One region of the Halomonas sp. CnH100-B genome, then DNA from elsewhere that is predicted to be linked to it. Evidence: predicted binding sites of a transcription regulator. Region 1 holds the regulator's gene; each other region holds the start of a gene.
The links. Region 1 encodes sigma-54, which starts transcription at its own class of promoters, with help from an activator protein. Its sites were predicted from a motif close to TGGCACNNNNNTTGCTNT; they were not measured.

Region 1 (8,148 bases):
GCACACCCATGCCGATTGGATCACGGAACGGCTAGGCGGCCACGGCGCGGTACGTGAAATTTGCGATACGCTGCTCACTTCGCAAGGGCACTGGGATGCCGTGCTCGACACGTATCTTCACAGGCACTCGTGATGGGTCTCAGAGTCAGAAAACGGGTGTGGATCACGGCGATGGTCGTGGCCCTGGGCGGACTGCTGGTCTGGCTGGACCCGCGCGGCCCGCAAGAGGGTGAGATCGATCAGGAGGCCCGTGCCCAGGAGCCTGGGCATGTGTTGGAGAACGCCGAAATTACCCTGTTTGGCGAGACAGGCGCTATCCAGCAGTCGCTGGTCACGCCTCGACTGGTCCATACGCCTCAAACGGCCATGACCGATGTCATGTCGCCGCGCGCGACGCTGTTCGACAGCGAACAGCGAGAGTGGCTGGCCACGGCAGACACCGGCACCTTGAATACCGATTCCCAGGCCCTGACGCTAAGAGGGTCTGCCCGGCTACTGGCTCCCGAAGAGGGCTGGCAGCTCGACACGCAGCAATTAAACTACGATGGCGTGACGCGCCATGCCTGGAGCGATACGCCCGTGCTGTTGCAGCAGCCGCCGCAGCGCATGGAAGCCTCCCGCATGGACGTTTGGCTCGATGACAGCCAAGTCCGCCTGACCAATAACGTGCGCGGCGTCCACCCGCCTGCCACTCGTAACCCTGAGGAGTCGCGATGAACGCCTCTCTCCGCACTGCACTCTTTACGTTAACCCTACCCCTCGCCACGGCGGCCATGGCACAAAGCCAAGCCCCCATCGAGGTCGAAGCCGACCGCCTGGACCTCGACCAGCGCGCTGGCACCGCTGTTTACTCAGGCAACGTGGACATTCGCCAGGGCGAGATGCAACTGCGCGGCGAACGCGTCGAAATTCAGCGCAACGACGCAGGCGAGCTGTCACGCGCCATTGCCACGGGTGAGCGCGCCTACCTGCGCAATCAGCTCGAAGATCAAGAAACCCCCATGGAGGGCTGGGCGCGTCGTATCGTTTACCATGTCGCCGAACGCCGTGTCGAGCTGATCGACCAAGCCGAACTGACCCAGCAAGGCGACCGTTTCCAAGGGGGGCGTTTGGAGTACTTCATCGACCAGGAAGTGGTGCAAGCACGCTCCGACGTGAGCGGTAGCGACAACCAGCGCATTCGCATGACTCTTCAGCCCGAACAATAGGGAGCGGCCACGTGGCAGCATCAACCTCTGCAGATTCCGCACCTGTCAAAACGCTCTACGCCCATCACCTAGCGAAGAGCTACAAACGCCGTCGGGTCGTGAAAGATATCAACCTGGAAATCGCTCAGGGTAGCGTCGTCGGCCTGCTGGGGCCCAACGGGGCGGGTAAAACCACGTCGTTTTACATGATCGTTGGACTGGTCAAATCCGATGCCGGTAGCGTCGGTATCGACGACGTCGACCTGACCCATGCGCCCATGCACGAGCGCGCCATGGCCGGGATTGGCTACCTCCCCCAGGAAGCCTCCATTTTCCGCAAGCTCTCGGTGGCCGATAACATCATGGCGATTCTCGAGACGCGCAAAGCGCTGGACCGTAGCGCTCGGGAAGCACGCCTCGAGTCACTGCTCGAAGATTTCCATATTACCCACATTCGCGACAACCTGGGCATGAGCCTCTCAGGGGGCGAGCGCCGCCGAGTGGAGATCGCTCGCTCACTCGCTACCGAGCCCGCATTCATTCTGCTCGACGAGCCGTTTGCCGGGGTCGACCCTATTTCAGTGGGTGAAATCAAAACCATCATCCGCGCACTGAAAAAACGCCACATCGGCGTCTTGATCACTGACCATAACGTGCGCGAAACCCTGGATATTTGTGACATTGCCTACATCGTTGGCGACGGCCATATCATCGCCAGTGGAAACGCCCAGGAGATCCTCAATAACCAGAAGGTTCGTGATGTCTATCTAGGCGCAGACTTCCGCCTCTAAACTCTGGCCTGACCAAACTTTTCTTTTAGTGGCATGCTTATTGCACTTGCACAGAGTCATAACTCGCTCTAGGGTGGAGCTTTCTGATTAACGAGTGGTTCTCAGATGGTCATGAAAGCTTCTCTCCAATTGCGTATCGGCACACAGCTGACCATGACACCTCAGCTGCAGCAGGCCATTGCCCTGCTACAGCTCTCCACGCTGGACCTCCGTCAAGAAATTCAGCAAGCGCTGGACGCTAACCCCATGCTCGAACAAGAGGATGAGTTTGGCGAACAGGCTGTTAGCGAGCCTCAAGAGGCCGAGTGGTCGGACAGCATTCCCAACGAACTCTCCGTAGACAGCGACTGGTCGGACACCTACCAAGACATGGGTAGCTTGGGCGGTAGCAGCGAAGGACCCGACTTCGAGCGCCAAGCCGCAGGCCAAAGCCTTCATGGCCATCTGTTATGGCAATTGGCCATGACCGACTTCTCTCCCCGCGACTATGCCATTGCCGAAAGCCTGATCGATGCACTGGATGCCAACGGCTATCTCACTCAACCGCTCAACGACATCCGCGAAGGCCTCAAGGCGCAAGGCCACGACAGCCTGAGCCAGCGTGAAGTAGAAAACACCCTGTTGCGCTTACAACAGTTCGAGCCCACCGGCGTGTTTGCCCGCGACCTGCGCGAGTGCCTGATGCTTCAGCTGGCCGCGCTGCCTGAAGACACCCCGCTATTGATGCCCGCAAAACGCTTGGTGCGTCAGTTTCTCGAAGCCTTGGGCAAAGACGATTTACGGCTACTCAAGCGCCGCCTGAGCCTGGATGACGAGCAGTTGGACGACGTCATCCGTTTAATTCGCAGCCTTGACCCACGCCCAGGCAGCGCCTACGGCGTGACCGACGACAGCTATATCACGCCCGATTTGGTCGTGCGCCATGACAACGAGGGCTGGCACTTAGAGCTCAACCCGGAGGCGCTGCCGCGCCTGCGTATCCAGCCCGATTACGCCAGTTTGATCAAACGTGCCGACAAGAGCCAAGACAACCAGTTCTTGAAAGAGCACCTCCAAGAAGCTCGCTGGCTGATCAAAAGCCTTTCCAGCCGTAATGACACGCTTCTGCGAGTAGGTCGTGAAATCATCGCCCGCCAGATCGGCTTTCTAGAGCACGGCGAAGAGGCCATGAAACCGCTGATCCTGGCCGACATCGCCGAGGCCGTGGAGATGCACGAGTCCACGATCTCCCGTGTGACGACGCAGAAATTCATACATACGCCACGAGGCGTGTTCGAGTTGAAGTACTTCTTCTCGAGCCAAGTCAGCAGCCACGATGGCGGCGATAGCCACTCCAGCACCGCCATTCGTGCACGGATCAAAAAACTGATACAAGAGGAGCCGTCGGGTAAACCGCTCTCCGATAGTCGCCTGGTGACCCTCCTTGAGGAGGGAGGCATCAGCGTTGCCCGGCGTACGGTAGCGAAATATCGCGAGTCAATGGGTATTCCCTCGTCCAGTGAGCGCCGCCGTTTACGCTAGTTAAACGGTAGGGCATGACAAACTCGACGCAGGGGCTTTGCAATAGCGCAAAAAGGGTTACAATCGAAGTACAGCCCGATGGATAAGGAGCACGTCAATGCAAGTAAACATCACTGGTCATCACGTTGAACTGACTGACGCCTTGCGTGACTACGTTAACGAAAAGCTGGAACGCGTCGAACGCCACTATGACAACATCACCACGGTGCAAGTGACCTTATCTGTCGAGAAAGAACGCCAGCAGGCAGCCTGTACGCTGCATGCCGCCGGTGCCGACCTTCATGCCGAAGCCCTCGATAACGATATGTATGCCGCTATCGATGCGCTCGCAGACAAAATCGATCGTCAACTCGTTAAACACAAGGAAAAAGCACAAGCTCGCGCCCAGGGCGCAGGCGTGCGTTAACTCAATGACGTTGGAAACCATCCTCCCCCCGGAGCGCGTGCTCTACGACGTGCCCGGGGGCAGCAAAAAACGGGTGCTGGAGTTTTTCAGCACCTTCATCGCCCAAAACACACCCAGCCTCGATAGCCAAGAAGTGTTTAGCCGCCTGATTGGACGCGAGCGTCTCGGCAGCACGGGAATTGGCAACGGCGTTGCCATCCCCCACGCACGTAGCCCGCACTGTAGCTCGCCCATCGCTGGCTTTTTGAAACTTGCCGAGCCGGTCGATTTCGATGCCATCGATGGCGACCCCGTCGATCTAGTGTTCGTGTTGCTCGTACCCGAAGAGGCGGACGACACGCATCTCGCTCTGCTTGGGCAAGTCGCGACGATCATGAACGATGCGAATACCCGTCAACAGTTACGCAAAGCCAGCAGTCAAAAAGAGCTATTGACCCTGATGACGGCCAAGATACGCGAACAGGCCGCGTAAGATACTCACACGTCCATCACTGTTTATTTCCTACGCTCATACGCCAAGAGAGACGCTATGCAACTGGTGATCATTAGCGGCCGTTCGGGGTCCGGTAAATCTATCGCCTTACAAGCGCTGGAGGATCTTGGCTATTATGCGATCGATAACTTACCTGCCATGCTGCTGGGCTCGCTGATCGATGAGCTGCGCGCTCAAGGAGAACGCACTCGTATTGCCGTTAGCATCGATGCGCGCAACCTCCCCATCGCGCTGGAGCGTCTGCCAGCGCTGTTGGAAGAGCTACGCCAGCGAGACATTCGTTTTCAGGTGATCTATCTAACCACGGACGCACGCATTCTGCTGGAGCGCTACTCCGCCACTCGTCGTCGCCACCCCCTCACTCGCGACAGCGAAATGACGCTGGAAGAGGCGATCAACAAAGAGGAGGAAACGCTACATGAAATACGCGATCTCGCCGATTTATTGATCGATACGTCTCGGCTCTCCGTGCACGATTTGCGCCGCCGCATTACCGATCAAGTGGCCCACCAGCGCCAGCATCAGCTCACGCTCACCTTTGAGTCCTTCGGCTATAAACGCGGCGTTCCGCTGGATGCGGATTTGGTCTTCGACGTACGCTGTCTGCCCAACCCATACTGGGACCCTACCCTTCGGCAATATACTGGCCGCGATGCCAATATCGTCGCTTTCTTGAGCGGTTACCCGGTAGTGGAAGCCATGGCCAGCGATATTCAGGCTTGGCTGGAGAAGTGGTTACCGGCCTACCAAAACAGCCAACGTAGCTACATGACCGTAGCTATCGGCTGCACGGGCGGCCAGCACCGCTCCGTCTACATGGTGGAGCAGCTCGCCCAGCGGCTCGTTAAGCAGACCGGAGAAGTGCAGTTGAGACATCGCGAACTGGGGCTGCAGTACACGCTGAGCGAAGAGCCCGTGGCGCCAAGCCCCACCACCGCGACCACCCGTACGCCCTAAGCCTTTTTATTCAAAGACCCACTCGGCAAAAAGGAACCAGAGTGCCCGAAAGAACGTTAACCCTTACCAACCAGCGCGGCCTCCATGCCCGCGCGGCCACCAAATTGGTTCAGTGTGGCCAGCAGTTTTCTGCCAGCATCCACGTATACAAGCAGCAGCAAAAAGCCGATGCCGCTAATATCATGTCGCTGCTGATGCTCGCGGCGCCCTGCGGCACCGAGCTCACTGTAGCTGCGGAAGGGGAAGACGCCGAACAAGCGCTCGATGCCATCGAAGCGCTGTTCGACGCGCGGTTTGACGAAGACCAGTAACCGACTCCGCGTCAACGATTAGCTGCCAGCGACGGTCATCGCATCCACAAGCCAACTGCCCGTGTGAATGCTGCCACGGGTATCCGTGTCATCGCCCACAGCGCTTAGTCCTGCAAACATCTTGTTCAGGTTACCGGCGATCGTGAACTCCTCGATTGGGTACTGAACCTCACCGTTTTCGATCCAAAAACCCGCCGCGCCTCGCGAGTAATCACCGGTCACCCCATTCACCCCCTGGCCCATGAGTTCGGTGACCCAGATACCGCGCCCCATCTGTTTCAAGAGCTCGGCACGCGGTGTCAAAGGAGCCAGCAAGCGTAGGTTACGTGCGCCGCCTGCATTGCCTGTCGAGTGCATGCCTAAACGCCGTGCGCTGTAGGCAGAGAGCATGTAGCTGGCGACCTGCCCCTGATCGATGAAACGATTATTGCGGGTTTGCACCCCCTCGGCATCGAATGGCGAACTCGCCGTCGCCCCCACTTCCATGGGTCGCTCTTCCAATCCAAACCACTCGGGAAAAAGCGGTGTCCCCAGGCGGTCGCATAGAAAGGAGGCTTCGCGGTAAAGCGCTCCGCCTGCCAAAGCACCCATAAGATGACCGATCAGGCCGCTGGCCAGCGTCGGGTCGAACAGCACCGGAAAGGTACCGGTCGGCGGTCGACGCGCGCCCAGTCGCCGTAGCGTACGCGCTGCGGCCTCTTGCCCCACGTCTTCGGGCTGGCGTAAATGGAGCGGATTCCGTGCCGCCGTATAGTCATAATCACGCTGCATGCCTTGGTCATCCTGAGCGATCAGCATGCAGGAGAGCGAGTGATTGCTGCCTTTCTGAGTCCCCAGAAAGCCGTGGCTATTGGCATAAACGCGCACGCCCTCGCCACTTGAAAGCGATGCCCCTTCCGACTGATGGATCCCCTCGACGCGGCGACCTGCCTGCTCACAGCGCAGCGCCAAATCGATGGCCTCCTCCGTCGAGAGCGCCCAAGGGTGATGCACTTTTAGATCGGGGAGATCGGTGGCCATTAACGCTGCCTCTGCCAGACCGGCGGCGGGGTCTTCGCCCGTATAGCGGGCAATCGCCAGCGCCTTTTCTACCGTGGCACGAATCGAGGCGCTGCTGGCATCGGTAGAAGACGCACTTCCCTTCCGTTTGCCCACGTAAAGCGTCACCGCAATGCCTTGATCCCGAGATAGTTCAACGGTTTCCACCTCGCCCAAACGAACGCTGACACCCATGCCCTGGTCAACGCTGGCGCCCACTTCAGCGGCATCTGCTCCTAGCTGCTTTGCGAGGGCAAGCGCTTCCTCAGCGCGCTGTGTCAGCAGTGCCTGCTGCGCCGATGCATCAAATGCCTGTGCCATTTGGCCTCCTTTTCGCCTGAATCGCGTTGGCGAATCAATGTTGTGGTCTCAGCCTGATATAATGCTGCAAACGAATCTAATCAGTGAGTTCTTATATGCCCAAGCAACGCCCCGAGCCAATCGACATCGACGAACAGGAAGAGCGTCCCAGTAAATCGCAGCTAAAGCGTGAGATGCATGCTTTGCAGGCGCTAGGCGAAACGCTGATTGCCATGAACCCTGCCGAACGCGCCCGCTTCCCCCTGTCGGACGACATGCTGCGTGCCATCGATGAAACCGCCCGCATCCGCTCGCATGAGGGCCGCCGCCGTCATATGCAGTACGTTGGCAAGCTCATCCGCAAAGAGGATCTAACGGCCATCCAGGGCGTGTTCGATGCCATCGAGCAGGAAAAAGAGCAGCGCGACCATGCGTTTCATCGCCTCGAGAAGTGGCGGGATCGAATGGTCGACGAGGGCGATGACGCCGTCGATCTGTTCATGGCCGATTACCCCAATGCGGACCGACAAGCGCTGCGCCAACTCGTGCGCAACGCCCGCAAAGAGCGCGAGCAGGGCAAGCCGCCCACCAGCTCGCGCAAGCTGTTCAAGCACCTGCGCGAGACACTAGCGCTTTAACAGGCCGCTCAAGAAGACTGCGTGCCGCCGACAGTCAGTTCATCCAGTTTCAGGGTGGGCTGACCCACACCGACCGGCACGCCCTGCCCCTCTTTACCGCACACGCCAATCCCGGTGTCCATCGCCATGTCATGGCCGATCATCGACACCCGCCCCATGGCCTCAGGCCCGTTGCCGATCAGCGTCGCGCCCTTCACCGGTGCGGTGATCTTGCCATCTTCGATCATGTAAGCTTCGCTGGCCGAAAAGACGAACTTGCCCGACGTGATATCCACCTGGCCGCCACCGAAGCTCACCGCGTAGATGCCCCGCTTGACGCTTTTGATGATATCGGCGGGGTCATCCTGTCCGGCCAGCATCACCGTGTTGGTCATACGCGGCATCGGCAGGTGTGCAAACGACTCGCGACGAGCGTTGCCGGTCGGCGCCATCTTCATCAGGCGTGCGTTCAGCTTATCCTGCATGTAACCCGTCAAAATACCGTCTTCGATCAACGGCGTGTACTG
Region 2 (8,148 bases), on a different contig from region 1:
GGGCGGCGGCGAAGTCGCACGCTATTTGTCGAGCTACGGCACTGAGCGTGTTAATAAAGCGGTGTTGGCAGCGGCGGTGCCGCCGTATCTGTATAAAACCGACGATAACCCGGAAGGCGGCCTAGACGATGCCACGATTCACCAGTTCCTGGAAGGCGTGAAGGGTGACCGCATCGCGTTCTTGGATGACTTTACCAAAAGCTTCTTTACCGCCAATGACAAGAGCGACCTGATCAGCGAACCGAATCGGCTCTATCATCGCGATATTGCGGCGTTTGCCTCTCCCAAAGCGACCTACGACTGCATCAAAGCGTTTAGCTACACCGACTTCCGCAAGGATTTACCCAAGATCGACATTCCGACGCTGGTTCTCCATGGGGATGCTGATGGCATTGTTCCGTTTGAAGTGAGCGGCAAGCGCGCCGCTGAGCTGCTGCCCAACGCTTCGCTAGAAGTAATCGAGGGTGGCCCGCATGGGCTTAACGCCACCCACCCCGAGGCATTCAATCAGGCGCTGATTCGGTTTTTGGATCAATAAGTAGCGTCACTCTCAAACAGCCGCGCCGCCTGGATAGGCGGCGCGGCTGTTTGCGTTGTAGGGGGGCGTTGTAGAGGTAATCGTTCGGCTAGCCTTCCACCCACACCTCATCGCCCTTGAAGGCGACGCGCCAAGTGCGTAGCTGTACCTCACCCTCCTCCAAACACTGGCCATCTTCCAGGCGGAAGTGCTGCTTGTAGATCGGAGAGGCCACCACGGGCCTGCCTTTGATATCGCCGACGATGCCGCGGGCAATCACATAGGCCTTCGAGAAAGGATCGAAGTGATCCAGGGCATAGAGCTCTTGCGCGTGGCCGGGCAAATAGAACAGCGCCACTTGGGCGGGGCCTTCCGGTGTGCTCAGCCATGCGGCAACGCCGGAAAAGGCCACGAGGTCTGCTCTGGTGCAGAGCGGCTGCCAAGTGTCGTTGCGGTTTGTCGGTTTAAGTGCGGTGGCGGTCATGGTCGTCCTCGATTCTTTGGTCACTGGGTTAAGCAGGGCGTAGCTGGCCGCGCTCGGAAGTCATGATGATGGAAGGGTCGGGCCGTGCATCGTTCACGAAGCTTCTAAAACGCTTTAGCTTTTCCGGGTCGCTGATGGCGTTGGCCCACTCGCACTGGTAGCTATCCACCACGTGCTGCATTTGGCGCTCCAGCTCATCGCTGATACCCAGGCTGTCTTCCAGAATCACCTCTTTCAGGTAGTCCAGGCCGCCCTCCAAGTTTTCCCGCCATACCGAGGTGCGCTGCAAGCGGTCAGCGGTGCGTACGTAGAACATCAAAAAGCGGTCGATGGTGCGGTAGAGCTGCTCGTCATCTAAATCGGTGGCGAAGAGTTCCGCATGGCGGGGGCGCATACCGCCGTTGCCGCACACGTAGAGGTTCCAGCCGTTTTCGGTGGCGATAATGCCAATGTCTTTGCTCTGCGCTTCGGCGCACTCCCGGGTACAGCCGGAAACGCCAAACTTGATCTTGTGCGGTGCGCGCAGGCCCTTGTAACGGTTCTCAAGCTGAATCGCCATGCCCACGCTGTCCTGCACGCCGTAGCGGCACCAGGTGCTGCCCACACAGGATTTCACCGTGCGCAGCGACTTGCCGTAGGCGTGGCCGGTCTCAAAGCCTGCGTCGATCAGTTCGCCCCAAATGGCCGGCAGGTCTTCTAGCCGTGCGCCGAACAGGTCAATGCGCTGGCCACCGGTAATCTTGGTGTAGAGCTGGTACTTCTGGGCTACTTGCCCTAGCACCACCAGCTTATCGGGAGTGATTTCACCGCCCGCAATGCGCGGCACTACCGAGTAGGTGCCGTTTTTCTGCATATTGGCCATGAAGGTGTCGTTGGTGTCCTGCAGCGGCACGTGGGCGGCATCGGTAATCGGTTCGTTGAAGCAGGAGGCGAGAATCGAGGCCACCGCCGGTTTGCAGATATCACAGCCGAGGCGATGCGTCTCGGCATTGCCGTGCTTCTCCATTAGCTCGCTGAATGTCTTGATGCCTTCGACACGTACGATGTCGTAAAGCCCTTGGCGGGTATGGGCGAAGTGCTCGCAGATCGATTTATCCACTTCGACGCCGCGGGCCTCCAATTCGTGATCCACCACGCTTTTGAGCAGCGCCGCGCAGCCGCCGCAGCCGGTGCTGGCTTTGGTGGCGCCTTTAACGCTGCCAAGGTCAGCCGCGCCCGCGTCGATGGCACTGCAGATGCTGCCTTTCGTCACGTTGTGACAGGAGCAGATCATCGCCGTTTCCGGCAGGGCATCCGGACCCAGCGCCGGGGCAGCACCGCTTTGTTGGGGCAGAATGAGCGATGCGGGTTCCTTAGGCAGCTCGATGCCGTTGGCGTAGTACTGCAACAGCGTGTCATACACACTGTTATCGCCCAACAGCATGGCCCCCAGCAGCTTCTTACCGTCGCTGGTGACGACCAGTTTGCGGTAGACCTGGGTGAGCGGGTCGAGGTAGCGGAACATCCGGGCGCCAGGGTGTTGGTTGCCGTGGGCATCGCCAATTGAGCCGACATCCACGCCCAGCAGTTTTAGTTTGGTGCTCATATCGGCGCCGCTAAAACAAATATCGCCCCCCGTCAGCGTGGCGACGGCCGTTTTGGCCATTTGGTAGCCAGGTGCCACGAGGCCGAAGATACTCTGATTCCACAGCGCTACCTCGCCGATGGCGAGGATATTCGGGTCGTTGGTGCGGCACTGGTCATCGATCACCACGCCGCCGCGCTCGCCAATGGTCAAGCCGCACTCCCGGGCGAGCGTATCCTGGGGGCGAATACCGGCGGAAAAGACGATCAGGTCGGTTTCCAGCACTTTGTCGTCTTGGAAGACCATCCGCAGGCGGCTGTTGTCGCCGGGTTCAATACGCTGTGTGGCCCGCTCGGTGAGTACCTGAACGCCCAGAGCTTCGATTTTCTCTTTCAGCAGCTCGCCGCCTTCGCTATCTACCTGCATGGGCATCAGGCGCGGGGCGAACTCCACCACGGCGGTGTCCAGGTTCAGTCCGCGCAGCGCGTTGGCGGCTTCCAAACCGAGCAGACCACCACCGACCACCACGCCGTTGGTGGCGTTTTTGGCCGCTGCCTGAATGGCATCCAAGTCATCCAACGTACGGTAAACCAAGCAGCCTTCGCTGTCGTTGCCGGGAATGGGCGGCACAAAGGGAAAGGAGCCGGTGGCCAGCACGAGCTGGTCATAGGCGTAGTGGCCTTGTTCGGTCACCACCAGTTGCTGTTCGCGGTCAATCGCGGTGACCGCTTCGCCGCTGCGTAGTTGAATGCCGTGGGTGTGGTAGTAATCGGCGTCGCACAGCGCCAGTGACTCCGCATCGCGGCCGCTAAAGTACTCGGATAAGTGCACGCGATCATAGGCGCGGTGGCGCTCTTCGCCAAACATCGTCACCTCAAACCCCGCCAGCGCGCCGCTTTCCACGAGCTGCTCGGCAAAATGGTGGCCGACCATGCCGTTGCCGACAATGATCAGCTTTTGCTTGTTGGAAGACGTGGTTGGAGTAGACATTGTGTGATTCACCATAGCTAAGCCGCCTCACGGGTGAGAGATAAAGGGGATGACAGGGTGTCGAGAGGGTTATCGAAATGGTTGTCGAGCGCTGTTTGGGCATCGGTTGCGCCAAACAGCAACAGGTGGCGGCACGCGGTTAAGTCGGTCGCGGCCAGCGCCTGCTCGAAATACCAGGGGCCGTGGCGGGTATCGCCATACAGCACCGCGCCGATGAGGCGGCCTTGATGGAGCAGCAGGCGGCAGTAGTCGCCGGTTTCCGGGTCTTGGTAACGAAGCTCTTCGTGCTTGGCGGCGGCCTCGGTGGGGCCAAAGGCAAACAGGCTGACACCGCTGACCTTGAGTTTGGTGGCCGTGGGGGCTTCTTGATACGCCGCTGGCGTTTCACCACACAGCACGGCAGCAAGCACCTCCACCTGCCGCCAAATGGGTTCCACCAGCCCGTAAGTGTGCTGCTCGAACTGGCAGCATTCGCCCAGCGCATAAATGTGGTCGTCTGAGGTGGTGAGGTGCCCATCCACCACAATGGCGCGGTCAAACATAAGCCCGCTTTGCTGGCCTAGTTCCGCATTGGGGGTAATACCCGCCGCCACAATCACGCTGTCGGCAGCTAGCTTCCGGCCATCGCTCAGTGTGACCGACTGCACCTGCCCTTGGCCGTTATCCTCCAAGGCAGCAAGCGATGCGCCGGTTTCAATAGTGATACCGCGCTCGCGCAGCGTGGCTTCCAGCAATTGGGCGGCGGTGGTGTCTAGCTGGCGATTCATCAACCGCCCGCTGCGCTGCAGAACGCTGACGGTGAGCGCGCTACCGCCGCGTTTGCGCAGCCCTTCAGCGGCTTCCAATCCAAGTAAGCCGCCGCCAATCACCACGGCGTTGACGCCTTGCTGAGCAATAGCTTCTAAGGCGTCGGCATCGCGCAGGTCACGAAACGTATGAACACCGTCAAGCGTGATACCAGGCACCGCTGGCAGCGTGGGGCGCGAGCCAGTGGCTATCACTAATCGTTCATAGCTTAAGGTGTCTCCCCGGTGCGTGATAAGCAGGCGGCGTTCGCGGTCGATGGTGGTCACGCGGTCGCCAAGCATCAGCGTGATGTCGTTGTCGGCGTACCAGGCGGCGTCTTGCAGAGTGAGCGCCTCAGGCGCCAGTTCGCCCGCCAGTAAAGGAGAGAGCAAAATGCGGTTATAGGCAGGTACCGGCTCCTCACCCACCACTGTGATACGGCGGGGGCGCTGCGAATGTTTAACCAGCGCTTCAAGTAGTCGGTGGCAAGCCATGCCGTTACCGATAATGACAAGGTGTTCGTTCGGTGAGCACCGGGAAGCGGTTTCCATAGGTAGCTCCTGTGGTTGAAACGTAATGTTCAGCAAATAAAAAAACGCCCCTGACACAGCCCTTTCAAGAAGGGAGTATCAGGGGCGTCGTTGCCCGTTGGCGTCGTTGATAACGCACAGCAACCGCCGTTGGCTGCCGAACTGTCTTATCTTATGGTGAGCAAAAAGCCCGCCAGCTTTTGCCGTCGGTGGGTTTAATTCAGCCTAATCAGCGTATTAAGCGTTTTTGAGGAGGCGGCAGGCCGCTCATGGTTAGCTAGGCTTGCCCCAATTTGGTGCTTAAGCGGCGGTTAATGCACTCTCTTCAACCGCTTATTCGACAAAGAACATTCCTTTAGCGAGTAGTAGAAATGCAGAGTGTGTTTTTAAGTGATTGTTTATTAAATGCTTTAGTGGTTTTAGCGCAGCGTGGGCGCAGGGTTTGCAGTTATTCTGGTAACAAGCAACAACGGCTCAGTGCAGGGTCTTTGCCCATAACGATCACAACGACTAATTGCGTCGAATAATACCAACTGCAGCAAATCACTGATGAGTACGGCACCCGGTAAGCGGTGCCCCTGAGACAACGGCGTCCAGGCAGGCTTCTTTCGAGGCTGGCTTGGGCGCTTTTTGCTTTTTAACGCCGGAGGAAACTGCCATGCCACAGGCCAATCGGCTCGCCCGAACCACCTGCCCCTACTGCGGCGTCGGCTGCGGCGTTACCGCCACGCTGGAGAACGAGCAGCTCATCGCCGTCGAGGGAGACCGCGAGCACCCAGCTAATTACGGCCGCCTGTGCGTAAAAGGCACCGCGCTGCACGAAACCTTGGGCGAGCAGGGGAGGTTGCTCAAGCCGCGCGTGGACGGCAAAGAGGTTTCTTGGGAGCAGGCGCTCACCACCACCGCCGAACGCTTGCAGGCGCAGCGCAGTGCCCATGGCCCGCAGTCGGTGGCGGCATATTTATCTGGCCAGTTATTAACCGAAGATTATTACGTTGCCAACAAGCTGTTTAAAGGCTTCTTGGGCACTCCTCACCTGGATACCAACTCGCGTCTCTGCATGGCGTCTGCCGTGGCGGGCTACAAGCGCGCCTTTGGTGCCGATGCGGTGCCTTGCAGCTATGAAGACCTAGAAGAGGCGGAGCTGGTAGTGCTGGTAGGGTCTAACCTTGCCTGGAATCATCCGGTGCTCTATCAGCGTTTGAAGATAGCCAAAGAGCGCAACCCGTTGATGCGGGTCGTGGTGATCGACCCCCGCGTGACCGACACCTGTGAAATGGCCGATCTTTACCTGGGTATTCGTCCGGGTAGCGATGCGTACCTGTTCAACGGGCTGCTGGCGTGGATGGACGACCATAACCGATTGGATGCCGTGTACTTAGAACGCCACACCGAGGGGTTAGACGACGCGTTGGGCGCTGCCAAGCAGAGTGCAGGCAGCGTGGAAGCCGTTGCTCGCGAATGTGATGTGGATCCTGAACGCCTGGAAACCTTCTATTACTGGTTTGCCAGCCAGCTCCACGTGGTCACGCTCTACTCTCAGGGGGTGAATCAATCCTCTAGCGGTACCGATAAGTGCAACGCGATCATCAACTGCCACCTAGCGGGCGGGAAAATCGGCCTGCCGGGGGCGGGGCCGTTTTCGATCACCGGCCAGCCCAACGCCATGGGCGGGCGAGAAGTGGGCGGGCTGGCCAATCAGCTGGCGGCGCATATGGATTACCACACGCCGGGCGCTCGCGAGTTAGTTAGCCGCTTCTGGGCTACAAAGCATTTAACTCCGGCACTGCCTGACGCCCCAGGTTACAAGGCGGTAGAACTCTTTGATGCCATCGAGCGCGGCGAGATTACCGCCCTGTGGGTGATGGCGACCAATCCAGCGGTAAGCATGCCGGACGGGGAGAAAGTGCGCCGGGCGTTGGCAAAATGCCCGCTGGTAATTGTCTCGGAGTGCGTTGCCAATACTGACCTGCTGCCCTTTGCGGATATCGTGCTGCCCGCGTCGGGTTGGTCGGAGAAAGATGGCACGGTGACCAACTCAGAGCGGCGAATTTCCCGCCAGCGGGGGATGCTGCCTCCTCCTGGCGAAGCGAAGCACGACTGGTGGATACTCTGTGAAGTGGCAAAACGCTTGGGCGTGGGGGAAGCCTTCGATTACACCCACCCGTGGGAGATTTTCGATGAGCACGCACGCCTCTCTGGCTATGAGAATAGCGGCGAGACCCAGCGGCTGTTCGATATCTCAGGGCTGGTAGGCCTGGGCCAAGCGGCTTATGATGCGCTCGCACCGATCCAGTGGCCCGTGACTCAGCAGGCTCCTCGCGGCACGGCAAGGCTGTTCGAAGATGGCCGGTTTGCTACGGCGAATGGCCGAGCCAAACTGCTGCCGATTACTCCGCGCCCACCGGCGCAGCCGCTGAGCGACGACTACCCGCTGCGCTTGAATACCGGTCGCGTGCGGGATCAGTGGCACACCATGACGCGTACCGCCCGTTCGCCGCGTTTGATGAACCACCGCGCCGAACCGTTCATGGAGCTGCACCCAGACGATGCGGCTCAGGCAGGCGTTACGGATCAGAGCTTGGCGACGTTGACCGCTGCCGCCGGGGAGTACCGTGGGCGGGTGCGGGTTTCCAACGCCCAGCGCCGAGGCGAAGTGTTCGTGCCGATGCACTGGACCGACTGCTTTACCAAGCAGGGCCGCAGCGGTGCACTGATTCAAGGGTATACCGACCCGCTCTCCGGGCAGCCGGAAGCCAAGCAAGGGGCGGTGGCGGTGGGCAAACTCCCCGTTGCTTGGCAGGCGACGCTGCTGCTAGCCAACGAATTGGATACGCCACCATCGCCCTGGTGTCGCAGCGACTACTGGGCGCGCATTCCGATGGCAAGCTGCATCCGTTGGCAGCTAGCGGATAGCCAGCCGGTCGAGGATTGGCTGGCGCAGGTGGAGGCGTGGTGCGGCGTGCCTGTCTCTTTGTGGTGTGACGACCCGGCAACGGGTAGGCTGCGCGCAGCGGGCGTAGTGAACGGGCGGCTACGCTGGTGGTTGATGGTGGGACCACCCGACGAACTGCCCGGGCTTGCCTGGCTTGAAGCGCGCTTCAAGGACGCTACCCTGGAGACACAGCACCGTAGACGCCTGCTGGCCGGGTGCGACGATGGTGCCGTGGATACCGGACCGGTGGTGTGCAGCTGCCACCAGGTTGGCCAAGCCAGCATTGTGAAAGCGATTCATGCGGGCGATACCAGCGTTGAAGCGTTAGGCGCACGACTGGCC
Region 3 (8,148 bases), on a different contig from region 1:
CTCGTTGCTTTCCGGTAGGGTGAAGTTGACGTCATCGCCGGTGAGCCATGCGTTCACTTCTTCGATGGCGTCCACGTCGAGCAGTCCCGCCTGCTGGCGCAGCGACAACAGATTCACGACGTAGTCGTAACGCGCTTCAGCGTAGTTGGCGATGGCGTTATAGAGATTCTGCTCGGCATTCAGCACGTCGACGATGTTACGCGTGCCCACTTCATAACCTGCGCGCGTCGCTTCCAGAGCGCTGCGGTTGGACACGATGGCCTGCTGGCGCGCTTCGACCGTTTCGACGTTGTTGCTGACCTGGGTGTAGAGCGAGCGAACCTGCTGAATCGTGGTGCGGCGCTGAGACTCGAAGTCGTACTGACTGCTCTCTAACTGGAACGTGCCCTGACGAATGCTGGCGCTGGTACTGCCGCCGGTGTAAATCGGCACGTTCGCTGACACACCGACCTGAGCGGACGTGTCGTAACCGCTGACCAGCTCGCTATCGCTGTCGGCGTACTGGTAGTTGGCAAACGCTTGCACGGTGGGCAAGCGACCCGCGCGGGCCAGCTCTACCCCCACACGGGAGACTTCGATACCCGCCTGCTGGGCAAGTACCTGCGGGTTGCGCTCCAGAGACTGCTCGACCCAGTAGTCACGGTCGGTGGGCGTCGGCAGCGCGATGGGCATGCTGTCGCCCAGGGCTTCGATGCTGGCATAACGCTGCCCCGTGAGCTGCTCTAATACTTCAAACGCCACTTGCAGGTTGCTCTCGGCGGCAATTCGATCGGCGCGAGATTGATCGAAGCTCGCCCGCGCTTCCTCTACCTCGGTAATCGCGATCAGGCCGACTTCGAACTGCTCGCGGGCCTGCTCGAGCTGGCGACCAATGGCACGCTCTTGGGCCAAGCGCGCTTCTAACACTTCGTGGGCGCGTAAAATATCGAAGTAGGCACTTGCCACATCGATCAGCAGTTGCTGCTCGGTGGCGGCCAGCAGATACACCTGCTGATCAATCTGACGCTCTGCCTGGTTGACTTCCTGGCGCGTGACCGCGTTGAACAGCGCCTGGGTGGCTTCTAGCGTCAAGGAGACAGTGTTATAGCTATCGTCACTGACGCCGACGCCAGCGCTGGAACCCGCTCCAGCACCGGTGCCAGTGCCTGCACTGCGGGCAGAGCCCTGGCTCTCGAATTGCTCGTTATGCGTAGCGCTACCGGAGGCATTCACCTGCGGCAACAGTCCGCCACGTGCAACGTCTCGTGCCGCCTCGACGCTGGAAAACTCAGACCGTGCAGAGGCCAGGGCAGCGTTGTTATTCAGCGCATCACGGGTAATGGTCACCAAGTCGGCCGCTTGGGCAGGCAGGATGAACGAAGACGTGAGCACTGCTAACAACAGGGGGCGAAAGGGGGCATTGACTGCCCAGTGTGCTAGTCGCATGGGATTGCCTCTAGGTGTCAACGTAAGACGGCGCGGCAGAGCGCCATTCTGAAAGAGTGGCATTATAGTTACATTCATGTATGTATGCTAGACTTGAACTTGCCTGATTTGTGTGTACAACACTGATGTCAAGCGGATCCTTCCTTACCTTAGTCCAAAGCATCGTTGGTGGGCGCACTTTTGCGACCACGCTGGCGATATTGCCGCGGATCGACGCCCCATTTCTGTAGACGTGAGGCCAGCGTCGTCGGCTTCATCCCTAACAGTTCCGCCGCCCCTCCCGCTCCAGACACTTTGCCCTTTGCCGCTTTCAACGCTTTTAGCGCATTGCAGCGCTGCTGGTGACATAGCGCTTGCTCGGTGAGCGGGTGTTCAGGTAGCGCGCTATGATCTTGCGCCGGTATGTTGAACGTCGTATGACGGGATAGCGGCTCTGCCAGTAGCAAATCATCAAAAGAGAGCCGCTGATCCTGGGTCACGATCACCTGACGTTCGATCACGTTCTCCAATTCACGAATATTGCCCGGCCATGGGTAACGAGCGAGGACCTCTAGCTGAGCTGGCGGTATTCGCACGCCCGGCTTATTGAATTTCAGGCAGGCGCGATGCAAGAAGTGGCGCGCCAGCAGCGGGACGTCTTCGATACGTTTTCGTAACGGGACGGAATCGATGGGAAAAACGTTCAAACGGAAGTAGAGATCCTCGCGAAACTGACCGGCATCGATCATCTCTTTTAGCTCGCGGTTGGTCGCCGCAATCACCCGCACGTCCACTTCGCGGGTGCGGTTATCCCCCACCCGCTCGAACTGCTGGTCCTGTAGCACGCGCAGCAGCTTGCTTTGTAGCTCCAGCGGGATCTCCCCCACTTCATCCAGAAACAGCGTGCCGCCGTGGGCCAGCTCAAAGCGCCCTGGCCGGTCCTGCACCGCACCGGTAAACGCGCCTTTTACATGGCCAAAAAACTCACTCTCGAAGAGGTCACGAGGAATCGCGGCACAGTTCACACGGATCAGCGGCCGGTCGCTGCGGCTACTGCCCGCATGAATCGCCCGGGCAATCAGCTCTTTGCCCGTGCCCGATTCACCGCTAATCAGCACGTTCGCGCTGGTGGGGGCTACCATGGCGATCTGCTGCACCAGCTTGGCGACCGCTGGGCTGTTGCCGACGATATTACGATGATTCACCTCGGCTTTAATCTCTTCTTGCAGGTACTGGTTCTCCAGCTCCAATCGGCGCTTGAGCGACTCCACCTCTTCCAGTGCATCGCGCAGCTGCTGCTCGGCCCGTTTACGTTCGCGAATATCGCGAAACAGCACGACGGCCCCCACTAGTCGGCCCATTTCAAAGATCGGTGTGCTGGTGTACTCCACGGGAATCGCCTCGCCGTTTTTATGCCAGAACACCTCGTCATCCACATGGTGCACTTGGCCATCGCTAAACGAGGCATGGATGGGGCACTGCTGTACCGGAAAGTGGCTGCCATCGGCGTGGGTGTGGTGAAACATTAAGTGCGCATCGTGGCCCACCATATCTTCCGTGCTCCAGCCGAGAATGCGTTCGGCAGCCGGGTTGACGAACGTGGTTTTCCCCTCCGCATCCAGGCCATAAATGCCTTCCCCGGCGGCGCTGAGAATCAGCTGGTTCTGCTTTTCGATACGCTCGAACACCTGCTCGACCCGCTGCCAACCCACCTCCCCCTGGCGGTGCTGGCGGCTGAGCTCAGCCTTGGCGCGGCGCTGCTCGGCTTTATTGCGATCAATCACCGTCAGCAATAGCTGTGAGGAGTCGTGTAAGCGCTGCCCATAGACCTCGACACGGCGAGGCTGGCGGACGCTATCCAACAGCACTAAATCATCCGACCAGCCTTGGCCGGTCGTCAGCACCTCATCGGTAAAGCTGACCCATAGCGGCAATGAAGCGCTTAGACGGTGGCTAAAAGGAGTAGCGAGCGGCTGCTCGTGATGAATCAACAGCAGTTGACACGCTGCGGTATTGGCATCAATTAAGCGGTCGCTCAGTGGGTCAATAATCACCATGGCCAACGGCGTGTGGTGAGCCATCAGCGTTAAGGACGGGTGAGCGTCATCTTTCAGGGTGGCAGCGTGCATCGCAGGCTCCTCATTTGCCAGCAGGATGTCGCTTACTCCATACAAACAACGGGCCAATCACGAACTTTCGTTATTTAAACAACGAAATATCGTTATCAACGAAATATCGTGAGTTTTTGCTACTCGAAAAATGCCGCCATGAAAAATATTAAATATTTGATTTTATTGTATTAAATCCAAAATAAGACGTTATGGCACGTAAGTCGCTATCTACTAAGTAGCGCCGCAGGGACACGTTTCGCACCAAGACGGCGCAGCTTAAAGCCCTTTTGCTCCTGTGAGGTGAACGTCCATGAAAGAGAACAACGACCACAGCAGTCTTGGCAACCCGTTTGATCATCGCCAATCACTGATTCACGGACGGCAGTGCGATTGTCATCAGTGCCACTCTTCCCAACCCAGTATTATTACATCCTCTACTCAGCCAACCGCGAAAACAGCGGCGCCCACGCCGAATAGTGCCGATGATGTGATGGATCGCATGGTCGAAAGCGCTTTGGTGCGCGGTATGTTTGGCCATAGCGATATGCACCGCCGCCAGTTTATGAAGCTGGTAGGTGGCGGCACGGCCGCCGCAGCTCTGGCGAGCCTGTTCCCCCTAGATTCGATTAAAGCCGCGGTGAAAGAGAGTTTAGGGCCGCTTGAGAAAACCCAGCTTAATGTCGGCTTCGTTCCCATCACCTGCGCCACGCCCATTATCATGGCCCACCCTATGGGCTTTTATGAGCGCTACGGCCTGGATGTCTCGGTGATTAAAACCGCTGGCTGGGCGGTAGCGCGGGACAAGTCCCTCAACCGCGAATACGACGCGGCGCACATGCTAACGCCCATGCCGCTGGCGATGACCCTCGGTGCAGGCTCTACCCCAGAGCCGTTCATTATGCCCGCCGTAGAAAACATCAACGGCCAGGCGATTGTGCTACATAACGACCACCTGGATAAGCGCGACCCGCAGCAGTGGAAAGGCTTCACTTTTGGCGTACCGTTCGAGTACTCCATGCACAACTTCCTACTGCGCTACTACGTGGCCGAGCACGGCTTAGACCCGGATCAAGATATTCAAATCCGCGTAATTCCGCCGCCCGAAATGGTCGCCAACCTGCGGGCAGGCAACATCGACGGCTTCTTATCCCCCGACCCCTTCAACCAGCGCGCGGTGTTTGAACGCATCGGCTTTATTCACCTGCTGACCAAAGAGATTTGGGACGGCCACCCCTGCTGCGCCTTTGCCACCAGCGCCCGCTTCGCCCGCGAAAACCCGAACACCTATGGCGCACTGCTGCGGGCGATTATCGATGCTACCCAGTACTCTTCAGACCCCGCTAACCGCTCAGAAATTGCCGAAGCCATTGCCCCGACGAACTACCTGAACCAGCCGGTCACGGTGATTGAACAGGTACTCACCGGGCGATTTGCCGACGGTTTAGGCGGCGTGCAGAACGTGCCGGACCGCATCGATTTCGACCCCTTCCCCTGGCACTCCATGGCGGTGTGGATCCTGACGCAAATGAAGCGCTGGGGCTATATCGAAGGCGACGTGGATTATCAGCAGATTGCCCGGGATGTGTACCTGGCCACCGATGCCCAGACCGTGATGCGCGAGCTGGGGTACGAAGCGCCCGAAGAGACCGCCCGCAACTATCAAATCATGGGTAAAACCTTTGATTACACCCAGCCTGAAGCGTATGTCGACAGCTTCGCGATTCGGAGGAGCTAACCATGGATCGCACCACCACCGAATGGAAATTAAGCTTGAACGCCCGCGCCACGATTCTCGCCATTATGCTGCTCGTGGTAGGCCTGGGCGTCTGGGAAGGGTTGAATCAATCGCCCTTGATGGGCGGCGGCGAGGCGCTAAGCGAGTACGAACAGCTGCTGGCCGGGGCCGATGAGAGCGCCAAAGTACCGCCGCCCTCGGAAATCGCCGTGAAAGCGTGGCAGGAGCTTTCTAACCCTTTTTACGATGCAGGCCCCAACGACAAAGGCATTGGCATTCAGTTGGGCTACTCGCTCTACCGCGTGCTCAGCGGCTACCTGCTGGCCGCGCTGGTGGCGATTCCGATTGGTTTCTTAATTGGCATGTCGCCCCTGGCGTACAAAGCGCTCAACCCGTTTATTCAAGTGCTGCGGCCTATCTCGCCGCTGGCCTGGATGCCGCTGGCGCTGTTCATCATTCGCGACTCTGAAGCCTCCGCCATCTTCGTGATCTTTATCTGCTCGATTTGGCCAATGCTGCTTAACACTGCCTTTGGCGTGGCGGGTGTGCGCAACGACTGGGTGAACGTGGCCCGCACCCACGAGCTGTCGTCGCTGCAAACGGCCTTCAAGGTGATTCTACCTGCGGCCGCACCCACCATTCTGACCGGCATGCGGATCTCCATCGGCATTGCCTGGCTGGTCATCGTGGCTGCCGAGATGCTGGTGGGCGGCACCGGCATTGGCTACTACGTCTGGAATGAGTGGAACAACCTCGACCTGACCAGCGTGATCTTCTCCATCCTGATGATCGGCGTGGTGGGCATGCTGCTGGATATGTCGCTTGCCTATCTTGCCCGCTTTGTCACTTACGCCGAATAAGGAGCCGACCATGAGTCATGCTTTTGTAGAGGTACAGAAAGCTGCCAAGCGCTTCCCCGGCGCCACTAAAGAGGCAAAACCGCTAACGGTGTTTGAGAACATTAGTTTTCAGCTCAAGAAGGGCGAGTTTGTGTGCATCATCGGCCACTCCGGCTGCGGCAAATCCACCATCATGAACGCACTCGCCGGGCTGGATCAGTTCTCTGAAGGCTCCATGGTGATGGAGAACAAAGAGATCAGCGGCCCTGGCCTTGAGCGTGGCGTGGTGTTTCAAAACTACAGCCTGCTGCCCTGGCTCACCGCGCTTGAAAACGTTCGCTTTGGCGTACGCGCCCGCTGGAGAGCGTGGAGCGACCGGGAAGTCACCGACCACAGCATGAAATACCTAGAGATGGTCGGCTTGAAAGAGGTGGTAGACCGAAAGCCCTCCCAGCTCTCTGGCGGTATGCGCCAGCGGGTGAGCATCGCCCGGGCGTTTGCCACCAAGCCCAAACTGCTGCTGTTGGATGAGCCGTTCGGCGCGCTGGATGCGCTGACCCGGGGCGTCATTCAAGACGAGCTGATCAAAATCTGGAGCCAGGATCAGCAGACCGTGTTCATGATTACTCACGATGTGGACGAAGCGATCTTACTGGCCGACCGCATCTTCTTAATGACCAACGGCCCCCAAGCGCGTATCGCCGAAGCGGTGGAAATTGATCTGCCAAGGCCCCGCCAGCGGGCGGAGATCGTCAAGCATCCGCACTTCTACACGATTCGTAACTACTTGGTCGATTTCCTGGTGAACCGCTCCAGCGAGCTGCGCACCCAGGAGTTCGACGGCCAAGGCCTGCGCTACCCGACGCCGGTGAATCCGGTACAGCTAGCGTCTGCAGACACCACTACACATTCAACCCCGGCATCCCCTGCCACCGAACCACAAGAAAACCTAGTGAAGTTCACTCCCAAGGAGGTCCGTCATGGATAAGCTCGAAATGCGCCATACCCTGCTGGCTGCCAAAGCCCGCAAAAAAATGAGTTGGGATGATATTGCCAGCGCCGTCGGCATGTCGCCGGTGTGGGTCGCCTCTGCCTGCTACGGCATGAACAGCGCCAGCGCCGATATCGCCCATAAGCTCTGCGACGTACTCGAAGTGGATGGCGACGTGGCCACCGCGCTCACGGCCTTCCCCACAAAAGCGTGGGATGAAGCCATCCCCCAAGACCCGTTCGTCTATCGCCTCTACGAAGTGGTCGGCGTGTACGGCGAAACGCTGAAAGACGTGGTGCAGGAGAAGTTCGGCGACGGCATCATGAGCGCCATCGACTTCACCATGGAAGTGGACAAAATCGAAGACCCGAAAGGCGACCGAGTACTGCTGACCCTGAACGGCAAATTCCTGCCTTATAAGTCCTGGTAACGTTAATAACGCTTGCTTAATCGTGTTCCAGCAGCGTTACGCTGCGCTCGACCCCACTGCGGTAACTGGCACCAAACAGCAGCAGATGGTTAAGCAGTGGGTAGAGTTGAAACAGCGCTTCACGCCTCGGCCAGTCGGCCGGGGCGTTGCCGTTCCAGTAGGCCTCGAAAAATGCGTCACCGGGGGAGCCGAACAGCGTCAGCATGGCCAGGTCGGTCTCGGGGTAGTGGCGATAAATCGCCGGGTCGATCAGCGCTGGCCCGCGGGGCGTGGTCAGTACATTGCCCGACCACAAGTCGCCGTGAACCAAACTCCCAGGAGCATCCGGCAACCAGCTTTCCAGCTGTTCGGCCTGCTGTTCGATACGGCGACGTAGCGCGCTATCAAGCAAACCACGCTGAAAACAGGCCTCGCAAAGGGGGAGCAGGCGGCGCTCGCGCTGAAACTGCCGCCCGTCAGCCAGTGGCGCATTGGGCTGCGGGGTCAATCCGCAGGCGTTGTCTTCATGCCAACCGTGGGAGGCGCCTATCACGCCGTGCAGTTGGCGAAGGCCCTCTCCCAGCGCGGTCGCATCCTGCTTGTTGGCGGGCTGAGTCTCCAGGGCTTCCATCACTAGCCAGCCTTCCGCTTGGCCGAGC

Region 2: a site for sigma-54 is predicted at 5,303-5,320, ahead of NH398_RS04355 (nitrate reductase). Genes of this name have one in related genera too.
Region 3: a site for sigma-54 is predicted at 3,726-3,743, ahead of NH398_RS05165 (CmpA/NrtA family ABC transporter substrate-binding protein). Genes of this name have one in related genera too.

Annotation. Positions count from the first base shown of each region.
Region 1 covers NZ_JAMXRX010000001.1:272,289-280,436, reverse strand. The annotation lists gene NH398_RS01165 (HAD hydrolase family protein) at 1-133, shown strand, start outside; gene lptC (LPS export ABC transporter periplasmic protein LptC) at 133-717, shown strand; gene lptA (lipopolysaccharide transport periplasmic protein LptA) at 714-1,208, shown strand; gene lptB (LPS export ABC transporter ATP-binding protein) at 1,220-1,978, shown strand; gene NH398_RS01145 (RNA polymerase factor sigma-54) at 2,084-3,499, shown strand; gene raiA (ribosome-associated translation inhibitor RaiA) at 3,597-3,905, shown strand; gene ptsN (PTS IIA-like nitrogen regulatory protein PtsN) at 3,910-4,377, shown strand; gene rapZ (RNase adapter RapZ) at 4,435-5,355, shown strand; gene NH398_RS01125 (HPr family phosphocarrier protein) at 5,397-5,666, shown strand; gene pmbA (metalloprotease PmbA) at 5,685-7,025, opposite strand; gene yjgA (ribosome biogenesis factor YjgA) at 7,121-7,642, shown strand; gene tldD (metalloprotease TldD) at 7,651-8,148, opposite strand, start outside.
Region 2 covers NZ_JAMXRX010000002.1:171,960-180,107, forward strand. The annotation lists gene NH398_RS04335 (alpha/beta hydrolase) at 1-538, shown strand, start outside; gene nirD (nitrite reductase small subunit NirD) at 627-1,001, opposite strand; gene nirB (nitrite reductase large subunit NirB) at 1,030-3,555, opposite strand; gene NH398_RS04350 (FAD-dependent oxidoreductase) at 3,573-4,892, opposite strand; gene NH398_RS04355 (nitrate reductase) at 5,530-8,148, shown strand, end outside.
Region 3 covers NZ_JAMXRX010000002.1:339,039-347,186, reverse strand. The annotation lists gene NH398_RS05175 (TolC family outer membrane protein) at 1-1,425, opposite strand, end outside; gene NH398_RS05170 (sigma 54-interacting transcriptional regulator) at 1,575-3,533, opposite strand; gene NH398_RS05165 (CmpA/NrtA family ABC transporter substrate-binding protein) at 3,826-5,250, shown strand; gene ntrB (nitrate ABC transporter permease) at 5,253-6,110, shown strand; gene NH398_RS05155 (ABC transporter ATP-binding protein) at 6,121-7,077, shown strand; gene cynS (cyanase) at 7,070-7,510, shown strand; gene NH398_RS05145 (fructosamine kinase family protein) at 7,527-8,148, opposite strand, start outside.